3 regions of the Erwinia persicina genome follow, and region 3 is predicted to be linked to each of the others. Evidence: predicted binding sites of a transcription regulator. Region 3 holds the regulator's gene; each other region holds the start of a gene.
The links. The regulator PhoB, encoded in region 3, activates phosphate uptake and scavenging genes when phosphate is short. The targets are predictions, from matches to a motif close to CTGTCATAAAACTGNCNNAT.
Positions count from the first base shown of each region.

Region 1 (3,283 bases), 1.1 Mb from region 3:
CGAATACGTCACGCATCACTGAGGCGATGTAAGGGATAATCATAATCGCGAGGATAATCCCGGCGGCCAGAATCCCGATACCAAAAGCCGGGCCGGAGAACAGGGTGCCAACAATCGGTACGTTAGCCAGTACGTCACCGACCGGCTGCTGGAAGTAGGTGGCAAACAGCGGAGCAAAGATAAACAGGCCCCACATGCCGTAAACAATACTGGGGATCGCCGCCAGCAGTTCAATCGCCACGCCCAGCGGGCGACGCAGCCAGTTGGGTGCAAGTTCCGTCAGGAACAGGGCGATGCCGAAGCTCACCGGGACAGCGATAAGCAGGGCAATAATGGAGGTCACGACGGTGCCGTAAATCGGCACCAGCGCACCAAACTGTTCGTTAGGGGCATCCCACTCTTTGTTCCACAGGAACGAGAAGCCAAATTTCTGGATGCTCGGCCACGAGGAGATGATCAGGGAGACAATGATGCCGCCGAGCAGCAACAGCACGATCAGCGCAGCCAGTTTGACCAGTGCGCCGAAGATGATGTCACCCTGTTTTCCGGGGGCCTTGAATGCCGGCTTGGTTTCAGCCATAGAATTCTCGAGTCTGTTACTGCAGATACGTATCGGGCAAGGCTAACCTGCCCATGGGGGTCATACGCACCACCTGCGGTGGTGCGTTACTGCCGTGGCTTAGTACAGGGCTTTGCCAGAGCTGTCTTTCACTTCTTTTTTCCAGGCGCTACGGATCTGCTCTACCACTGAATCAGGCAGGGAAGCATAGTCCAGGCTCGCGGTGGTTTTGCCGCCGTTTTTATAAGCCCAGTCAAAGAACTTCAGTACGGCAGCGCCTTTCTCAGCGTTAGCCTGCTCTTTGTGCACCAGGATAAAGGTCGTGGAGGTGATCGGCCACGCATTGTCGCCTTTCTGGAAGGTCAGGTCCTGAGCAAATGACTTGCTCCAGTCAGCCCCTTTCGCTGCGTCGCTAAAGCTCTTCTCACCTGGCTCAATGGCTTTGCCATCCGCATCCACCAGCTTGGTGTACGCCAGGCTGTTTTGTTTAGCGTAAGCGTACTCTACGTAACCGATGGAGCCCGGCAGACGCTGAACGAAGGCGGCCACGCCGTCGTTACCCTTGCCGCCCAGACCGGTTGGCCAGTTAACGGTGCTGCCTTTACCGACCTTGCTGCTCCAGTCACTGTTCACTTTAGACAGGTAGCTGGTAAACACGAATGATGTACCGGAACCGTCAGCGCGGCGTACCACGTTGATGTTGGAATCAGGCAGTTTCACGCCCGGGTTCAGCTTGGTGATCGCCGGGTCATTCCACTTTTTAATGGTGCCCAGATAGATATCACCCACGGTCTTGCCGTCCAGGGTCAGCTGTCCAGATTTGATACCAGGAATATTAACCGCCAGTACCACCCCGCCAATAACTGTCGGAAACTGGAACAGGCCATTTTTTTCTAAATCTTCGTCTTTCATCGGTGCATCTGAAGCACCGAAATCTACGGTTTTAGCAATAATCTGCTTAACGCCGCCGGAAGAACCGATACCCTGATAGTTAACCTGGCTACCCGTCGCGGTGTTGTACTCTGCTGCCCACTTATTGTACACCGGTGCCGGGAATGTCCCGCCTGCGCCAGTGAGATTGGTAGCGGCCATGGCAGAAACGGCGCTGAGAGACAGGGTTACTGCGACGAATTGAGCCAGGGTTTTGTGCATCAGTGTCATGTTCCCTCCACGGGATTAAAAAGTCAGGCCAGTTGCCGTGTTTATCTATAGCCAAAATAATTCGGGTTGCAGGCCGGCGACAAATGAGCGAATCCCGATGAGCTTACTGTTGTAAGTGATTCGGGTGAGCGAATGTAGCCAACGCACCTGCAGCTTGAAGTATGAAGGATATAATTATGATTGCTGCTGGAGGCAAAATAGGACAGTTTGGTGACAGTAAAATGTACGAAATATGACACTTTTGTGACACACCCCACCGGAATTCCCTCATCACAAGATGGCTTCCCCGCGCCCGCATCAGGCTTTTAATGCGATCACACTTCCTGCCGCTGCGCTGGTTTTTCATGGTGCTACTTTTTCCCTTCCACAGGACAGGAGATAACCACCATGAAAATAACGGCTGCGGTCATCAACCACGTCAATGCCCCCTACCAGCTGGAGACGCTGGAGCTGACGGCCTTACGCGACGATGAGGTGCGGGTAAAAGTCGTCGCCTCCGGGATCTGTCATTCCGACGAAGCGCTGCGCGTGGGTGATGAAGAACATTTTTTTCCGGGCGTACTTGGCCACGAAGGTTCAGGGATCGTTGAGGAGGTGGGGCGATCGGTGAAAGGGATTAACGCGGGCGATCACGTCGTGATGTCTTACGCTTACTGCGGTGGCTGCGCTCAGTGTCGTCAGGGCCAACCCTCTCGCTGCCAGGATTGGGGAATGATGAACGCCGGAGGGTTCCGCCATGACGGCAGCGCCGTGCTGCTGAAGCCCGATGGGGAGAAGGTGTCTACGATGTTCTCCCAGTCCTCTTTTGCCACCCATTGCCATACCCGCCTCAACAACCTGATCGTCGTGGATAAAACGGCAGACCTGCGTCTGATGGCACCGCTGGGTTGTGGGTTGTTAACGGGTTCATCGACGGTATTCAACGGACTGAAACCGCAGCCCGGTTCTGACATTGCTGTCTTTGGTACCGGGGCTGTCGGTATGGCGGCGATCATGGCGGCAAAAATTGCCGGATGCCGGCACATCATTGCGATTGATATCCATGATCCCCGCCTGTCGCTGGCGCGCGAACTGGGTGCGACCGATACCATTAACAGCAGCCAAAGCGAGGTGGTCAGCGCCATTGCCAGCCTCACCCAGGACAAGGGTGTCAATTACGCCATCGACACCACCGGCCTGTCTGCGGTGATGAAAAGTGCGCTGGATGCGCTGGCGACGGGCGGTACGCTGGCCCCGCTGGCCGTCACGCGCCACGATTTAACCTTTAATCCGATGCGCAGCCTGGTCGCCTCCGGCAAACGTGTCGTCGGCATTCTCATGGGCAATGCCATTCCTCAGGTTTCCGTACCGCAGTTGATTGAGTGGCATCAGCGTGGGGAGTTCCCGTTTGAGAAGTTAGTGAAATTCTATGACCTTGCAGACATCAATCAGGCAAGAGCGGACTCCGCCAGCGGCGTCACCATCAAGCCCGTGCTGATCGTCGATAAAAGCTACCGGATATAAAGGAGCAGGCGCAATGGAGTCGAAAGAGAAGGGAGCGTTACTCGAGATTTTTCACCGGCA
Region 1 is NZ_CP082141.1:4,648,042-4,651,324, reverse strand. It holds gene pstC (phosphate ABC transporter permease PstC) at 1-580, opposite strand, end outside; gene pstS (phosphate ABC transporter substrate-binding protein PstS) at 680-1,720, opposite strand; gene K6L24_RS21465 (NAD(P)-dependent alcohol dehydrogenase) at 2,108-3,223, shown strand; gene mdlD (NAD(P)-dependent benzaldehyde dehydrogenase MdlD) at 3,237-3,283, shown strand, end outside.
Region 1: pstS (phosphate ABC transporter substrate-binding protein PstS) is a predicted target of PhoB. The motif match lies at 1,951-1,970, and genes of this name have one in related genera.

Region 2 (3,283 bases), 1.7 Mb from region 3:
TCAAGTTCATGCTTTTTTTCCACCAGGACACGATCATATATCTCGGTTGCATCAGCACCCGCGGTGAAACGCAATGGTGGTTGCTGTTCATTAGCTAGTCTGAGTAAAGCTTGCGCCAGCTTCTTAGGGTCGTTAGCCTGTTTGCCGTCAACGGCTCTGGTTGCCCGACGGGTTTCACCAGACGTTGCATCATACGCAGCAATAATATTATCTGTGTAAACGACAGAGTTCTCAGTCAAAAACTCGGTTCGGAAATAACCCGGTTCAACAATGGTTACATGAATCCCCAGTGGCGCAACCTCTTTCGCCAGGCTTTCGGATATGCCCTCAACGGCAAATTTAGTGCCACAATAGCTTGAAACTCCGGCATCACCATAAAAACCTGCCAGTGATGAAAGGTTAAAAATATGGCCACTTTTTCGGGCACGCATCACGGGCAAAACGGCGCGGGTTACGTTTAACAGGCCAAATACATTAGTATCAAACTGACGACGAACTTCCGCATTTGTCGTCTCTTCCAGCGCACCCAGAACGGCAAACCCGGCATTATTAACCACGATATCAATCTGCTTAAAATGGCTGATTGCCGCCTGTACAGTAGCCTGTGCCTGTTGCTCATCAGTTACGTCAAGGCTGAGTGCCAGTAAATGTTCTGATGAACCAAGAGCTCGGGTTACGCTTTCTTTCTGGCGACCAGTGGCAACGACTTTGTCACCCGCAGCCAGGGCGGCTTTGGCAATATCGGCGCCAATTCCGCGTGTTGCTCCGGTGATAAACCAAACTTTGCTCATAGACAGCACCTTTTAACTATTCATGGAATACAGACATAGGGAAATCGTGCAGACAATATATCTATGTCTCTCTGCAATATCGCATGAAAAGCATAAGGTTATATACTGCTGACGATTCGGCTTCAGTCTATTATAATAGGCTTTAAACAGCGTCAGATAGCCTGATTCTGTTTAATTATTGCCTGATAATCCGGGATCTGAATGCCGGATGATTCATGCGTAACGAAAAGTGGAATAAAAGGAGGGTGAAAAAGATGCAGGTCTTTTTTATTGGCCCTTGTAGTCGCAAGGTCAGGCTGTATCAGAACAATGATGAGCTTCTTCCCAGTGGAAACATACGGGAGGTCAAAAACACATTCACTGACATACTGATAAGTTCAAAATCTGAATTAAACCTTTATCGGTAGAACTCGCGCTGCCGCATTCGCTCTGAGTATCCACTACCTGTTCCTCCTGATTTAATGTGGCTTTCGGGGCGCGTGTTTAGTTTGTAGTGACAGTTGCGGAAATAGTGTTACTAAAAGCTTATTTTAACCGGTTTAAGTCGTTCCCATTTTGTTGAGAGTATGGTGATATTTATCTGGAATGCCAGTAGTGAAACTCTTTACTTTCCTTTATTAATGATTAAACCTGACTTCTGCTTTCGCGTGCAGGACGCAACACATCATAGTGAAAGTGATAAGAAGCCTGTCATTTTTCCATCACCCCCCTGTCATTAAAGTTTCACCGTCAGCATAGTTAATAGGGCCACAGCGAATCACGCGCAACCTGACGACGGTAGACATATGGCACAGGCATTATTGAAGATTGCTTCCGAGCAGCAGACGGTGCCGCAGGCTGCTCTGCGCCCGAAAGTGCTGGCGGTAAAGGGATTAGGCAAATCTTACGGCACGCAGAGTCGCGTCCTGCAGGATATTAATTTTGACCTGCATGGCGGGGAACTGGTGGCCGTCATTGGCCGCAGCGGCGCAGGCAAATCGACCCTTTTGCACGTGCTCAATGGCACCATCCCGGCCAGCGAAGGCGAGATCCTCAACTTCCATGAAAATGGGCAGCAGCAGAACATCGTTGAGCTGAATACCCGGCAGATGCGCCAGTGGCGCAGCGAATGCGGCATGATTTTCCAGGACTTCTGCCTGGTACCGCGGCTGGATGTGCTGACCAATGTTCTGCTGGGCCGCCTGAGCCAGACGTCGACCCTGAAATCCTTCTTTAAAATCTTCCCCGACGCAGACCGCGCCCGCGCCATTGGCCTGCTGGAGTGGCTGAATATGCTGCCCCAGGCGTTACAGCGTGCGGAAAATCTCTCCGGCGGGCAGATGCAGCGGGTGGCTATCTGCCGTGCGCTGATGCAGAACCCAAAAATTTTACTGGCCGATGAGCCGGTGGCCTCCCTCGACCCGAAAAACACCCGACGCATTATGGATGTGCTGCGCCAGGTGAGTCACAACGGGATCAGCGTGATGGTCAACCTGCACTCGGTAGAGCTGGTGAAGGAGTACTGCACGCGCGCCATCGGCATTGCTAAGGGCCGTATTGTGTTTGACGGGCACCCCGCGGAGCTGACGGACGATCTGCTGCACGTGCTTTACGGCGACGACATTTCTCAACGTAACGAAGACCTCCAGGCCTGACCGGGCAATACTACTTTTATGGGACACGGAACTCAGCAATGAAAAAAATCATTCTCGCAGCGGTAATCAGTAGTGTTATGGCAGCCAGCGTTAACGCCGCCGATGCACCAAAAGAACTGAACTTAGGTATCCTCGGCGGTCAGAATGCCACGCAGCAGATTGGTGATAACCAGTGCGTGAAAGACTTCTTCGACAAAGAGCTGAACGTGGATACCAAACTGCGTAACTCGTCTGATTACTCAGGCGTGATCCAGGGGTTGATTGGCGGCAAGGTCGATATGGTGCTGAGTATGTCACCCTCGTCTTATGCCTCGGTGTACATTAACGATCCTAAGGCGGTCGACGTGGTCGGCATCGTCGTGGATGACGCGGATAAATCACGCGGCTACCACTCGGTGGTGGTGGTCAAAGCCGACAGCCCGTACAAAACGCTGGCTGACCTGAAAGGCAAATCCTTCGGTATGGCGGATCCGGATTCCACTTCCGGCTTCCTGATCCCCAATGAAAGCTTTAAGAAAGAGTTCGGCGGCACGGTGGACGATAAATATAACGGCCACTTCTCCAGCGTCACCTTCTCCGGCGGCCATGAGCAGGATGTGCTGGGCGTGCTGAACGGCCAGTTTGACGGGGCTGTGACCTGGGCTTCGATGATCGGGGATTACAACACCGGTTACACCAGCGGCGCGTTCACCCGCATGATCCGCGCCGGTAACCCGGACCTGATGAAGAAAATTCGTATTATCTGGCAGTCACCGCTGATCCCGAACGGGCCGATACTGGTCAGCAACAAACTGCCGGCTGATTTCAAGGCGAAGCTGATCACCGCCATCAAAAAGCTGGATACCGAACACCACAGCT
Region 2 is NZ_CP082141.1:1,891,017-1,894,299, forward strand. It holds gene K6L24_RS08440 (oxidoreductase) at 1-791, opposite strand, end outside; gene phnC (phosphonate ABC transporter ATP-binding protein) at 1,577-2,425, shown strand; gene phnD (phosphonate ABC transporter substrate-binding protein) at 2,464-3,283, shown strand, end outside.
Region 2: phnC (phosphonate ABC transporter ATP-binding protein) is a predicted target of PhoB. The motif match lies at 1,501-1,520, and genes of this name have one in related genera.

Region 3 (3,283 bases):
TCGGAGTGGTAGCTGAAAGCTGAAACAGGTTTCGCTGCCGGGCTTGCTGGTGATATCCAGCCGCGTATTGTGGTGGCTGAGCGCGTGTTTGACAATCGCCAGCCCTAATCCGCTGCCGCCGGTCTGTCGGGAACGCGCTTTATCCACCCGGTAGAAACGCTCTGTCAGCCGCGGCAGGTGTTCCGGTGCGATGCCCGGCCCGTTATCTTTCACCTTAAACTGGGCCCCCTGGGGGTTGCGCAGCCAGCTGACATCAATGCGCGTCCCGTCCGGCGTATGATTGACGGCGTTATACACCAGATTAGAAATCGCACTACGCAGTTGCTCGTCATTGCCAAACACGCGCAAATGGGGGTCCGTGTGAAAATGAATCTCATGGCGGCCATTACTGAGGGTTTCCGCTTCCCGCTGCAGGACCCGGAGCATCATCGGCACATCCACTTTTTCCTGCAGATCGAGCGCCGGAGCCGCCTCAATGCGGGACAAGGTCAGCAGCTGTTTCACCAGGCTGTCCATGCGTTTGGTTTGCTCCTGCATGGTATGCAAGGCCTTGTCACGCAGACTGCCCTCCAGCACGGAGTCATTCATCATCTCCAGATAGCCCTGCAGCACGGTTAACGGCGTGCGTAGCTCATGGCTGACATTCGCAAAGAAATTGCGGCGTGCCCCCTCCAGTTGGTGCATCTGCGTTACATCTCGCGCCACCAGTAGCCACTGCCCTTCACTGTAGGGCATGACGCGGAACTCAAGATGACGGTGGCTGTTCAGCACCAGCGTCAGCGGACGGGTAAAATCGCGCTGGCGCAGATAACGGGTAAACTCAGGATAACGCAGTAAATTCAGGATGTTCTGGCCGTTATCTTCCGGCCAGCGCAGCCCCAGCATCTGCTGTGCCAGACCGTTACACCAGAAAATGGTGCCCTCTTCGGTGGTCAGTACCACCGCATCGGGCAGTGATTCGGCACCACTGCGAAAGCGCTTGATCAGATGGCCGAGCTCACGGCGGCGGCGGCGGTTACGCGCCTGCATTTGATACAGACCGTAGAACAGCGGTTCCCAGCTGCCACGGCCGCTGGGAGGCGTCATGCTGCGGTCAACCCACAGCCAGTGAGAGAGTCGAAGTAAGTTGTTGAAATGAAAACCCAGCACACACAGTACTGAGACTAACAGCAGCCAGGGCAGCCCACCCACCAGCAGCCCGAGGATCAGTGCGGGCAGACCGGCGAGCAACAGCTCAAGCAATAATCTCTTCCAGGAGAGGCGTTCCAACACGGTTCAGACTCCAGCGCGAACGATCAATAGCGTGCAGAGAAACGATAACCTGTACCGCGAACCGTCTGCACCATACGATCGTGCCCGGTCAGTTCCAGCGCTTTACGCAAACGACGGATATGGACGTCGACGGTACGATCTTCGACGTAAACGTTAGTCCCCCAGACGTGGTTTAGCAACTGCTCGCGGCTGTAGACACGTTCCGGGTGGGTCATAAAGAAGTGCAGTAATTTATATTCCGTCGGCCCCATTTCCAGCGGCTGCGTGTCGGACATCACGCGATGCGAGGACGGGTCAAGACTCAGCCCCTGCATCTCGATAACCTCTTCCACTGCCATCGGGGAGATACGACGCATCACGGCCTTGATGCGTGCCACCAGCTCTTTCGGTGAAAAAGGTTTGGTGATGTAATCATCCGCGCCCACTTCCAGGCCACGCACGCGATCCTCTTCCTCACCGCGCGCCGTCAGCATCATCACCGGAATATCCCGGGTCATGGCTTCACGCTTCAGGTGTTTGATAAACTGGATGCCTGAACCGCCCGGTAACATCCAGTCCAGCAGGATGAGATCCGGCCAGGGCTCAATCAGCAAGTTAACTGCGCTGTCATAGTCCTCGGCTTCGATCGGTTGATAGTCATTTTGTTCCAGAACGAAACACAACATCTCACGGATTGGGGCTTCATCTTCCACCACCAGAATTCGCTTGGCCATTATTGCTCCTGCTGCTGTGACAGGTTGTCACGGGGATATGCGGCGCCATTATGCGTCAGTTTTATGACACTTTTATGAAAAAAGCACCCCCTGAAGGCATTGATGGACTTAAATAAAATCCCCCGCACCGCATTAATCTGCCTGGCGTGAATAATTCGGCAGGCAGGACGGGTATACTTCCCGCCATGCATTTCCGCCATGAAAGGACCCCCATGCGCATCATTCATACTGCCGACTGGCATCTTGGCCAGTTTTTCTACACCAAAAGCCGGGCGGCTGAGCACCAGGCCTTTCTTGACTGGCTGCTGGAAAAAGCAGAAGCGCAGCAGGCGGACGCCATTATCGTCGCCGGGGATATTTTTGATACCGGCTCGCCGCCGAGCTACGCACGCGAGCTGTATAACCGCTTTGTCGTCAGACTCCAGCAAACCGGCTGTCAGCTGGTGATCCTGGGCGGTAACCACGATTCGGTGGCGATGCTGAACGAATCGCGCGAGCTTCTGGCGTGCCTGAATACCCGGGTGATCGCGGCTGCCAGTGACGATGTCAGCCAGCAGGTCCTGATGTTGAATCGCCGCGATGGCCAGCCCGGCGCGCTGCTCTGCGCGATCCCCTTTTTACGTCCACGCGATATTCTGCGTAGCCAGAGTGGACAGTCAGGGCGGGAGAAGCAGCAAAGCCTGCTGGAAGCCATTACCGATCATTATCAACGTTGCTGGCAGGAGGCGCTGAGGCAGCGGGAGGCGCTGGGACTGACGCTGCCTATTATAGCGACCGGCCATCTGACCACTCTGGGGGTGACCAAAAGCGACGCCGTGCGCGATATTTACATCGGCACACTGGACGCCTTCCCCGCCGACTGTTTTCCCCCGGCAGACTACATTGCCCTCGGCCACATTCACCGTGCCCAGCGCATTGCCAACAGCGACCATATTCGTTACAGCGGCTCACCCATTCCGCTCAGTTTTGATGAGTTGGGTAAAGCCAAAAACGTGTTTCAGGTCGACTTCGACGCGGGCCGTTTCGTTGCCGCTGAGGCGCTGCCGATCCCGTCCTTCCAGCCGATGCAGATGATTAAAGGATCGCTGGAGCAGATCGAACAGCAGCTGGCGGCGCTGACGCCCGATCCGCAGGGCAGAACCATCTGGCTGGATATTGAAATCGTCACCGAGGCCTATCTCAGTGAGTTACAGCGCCGCATTCAGGAGCTGACCGCACCGCTGCCGGTGGAGGTGGTGCTGTTGCGCCGCAGCCGCGAACAGCGGGAGCAGGTTATCGCCCGGCAAAATAATGAAACC
Region 3 is NZ_CP082141.1:3,578,182-3,581,464, forward strand. It holds gene phoR (phosphate regulon sensor histidine kinase PhoR) at 1-1,272, opposite strand, end outside; gene phoB (phosphate response regulator transcription factor PhoB) at 1,296-1,985, opposite strand; gene sbcD (exonuclease subunit SbcD) at 2,198-3,283, shown strand, end outside.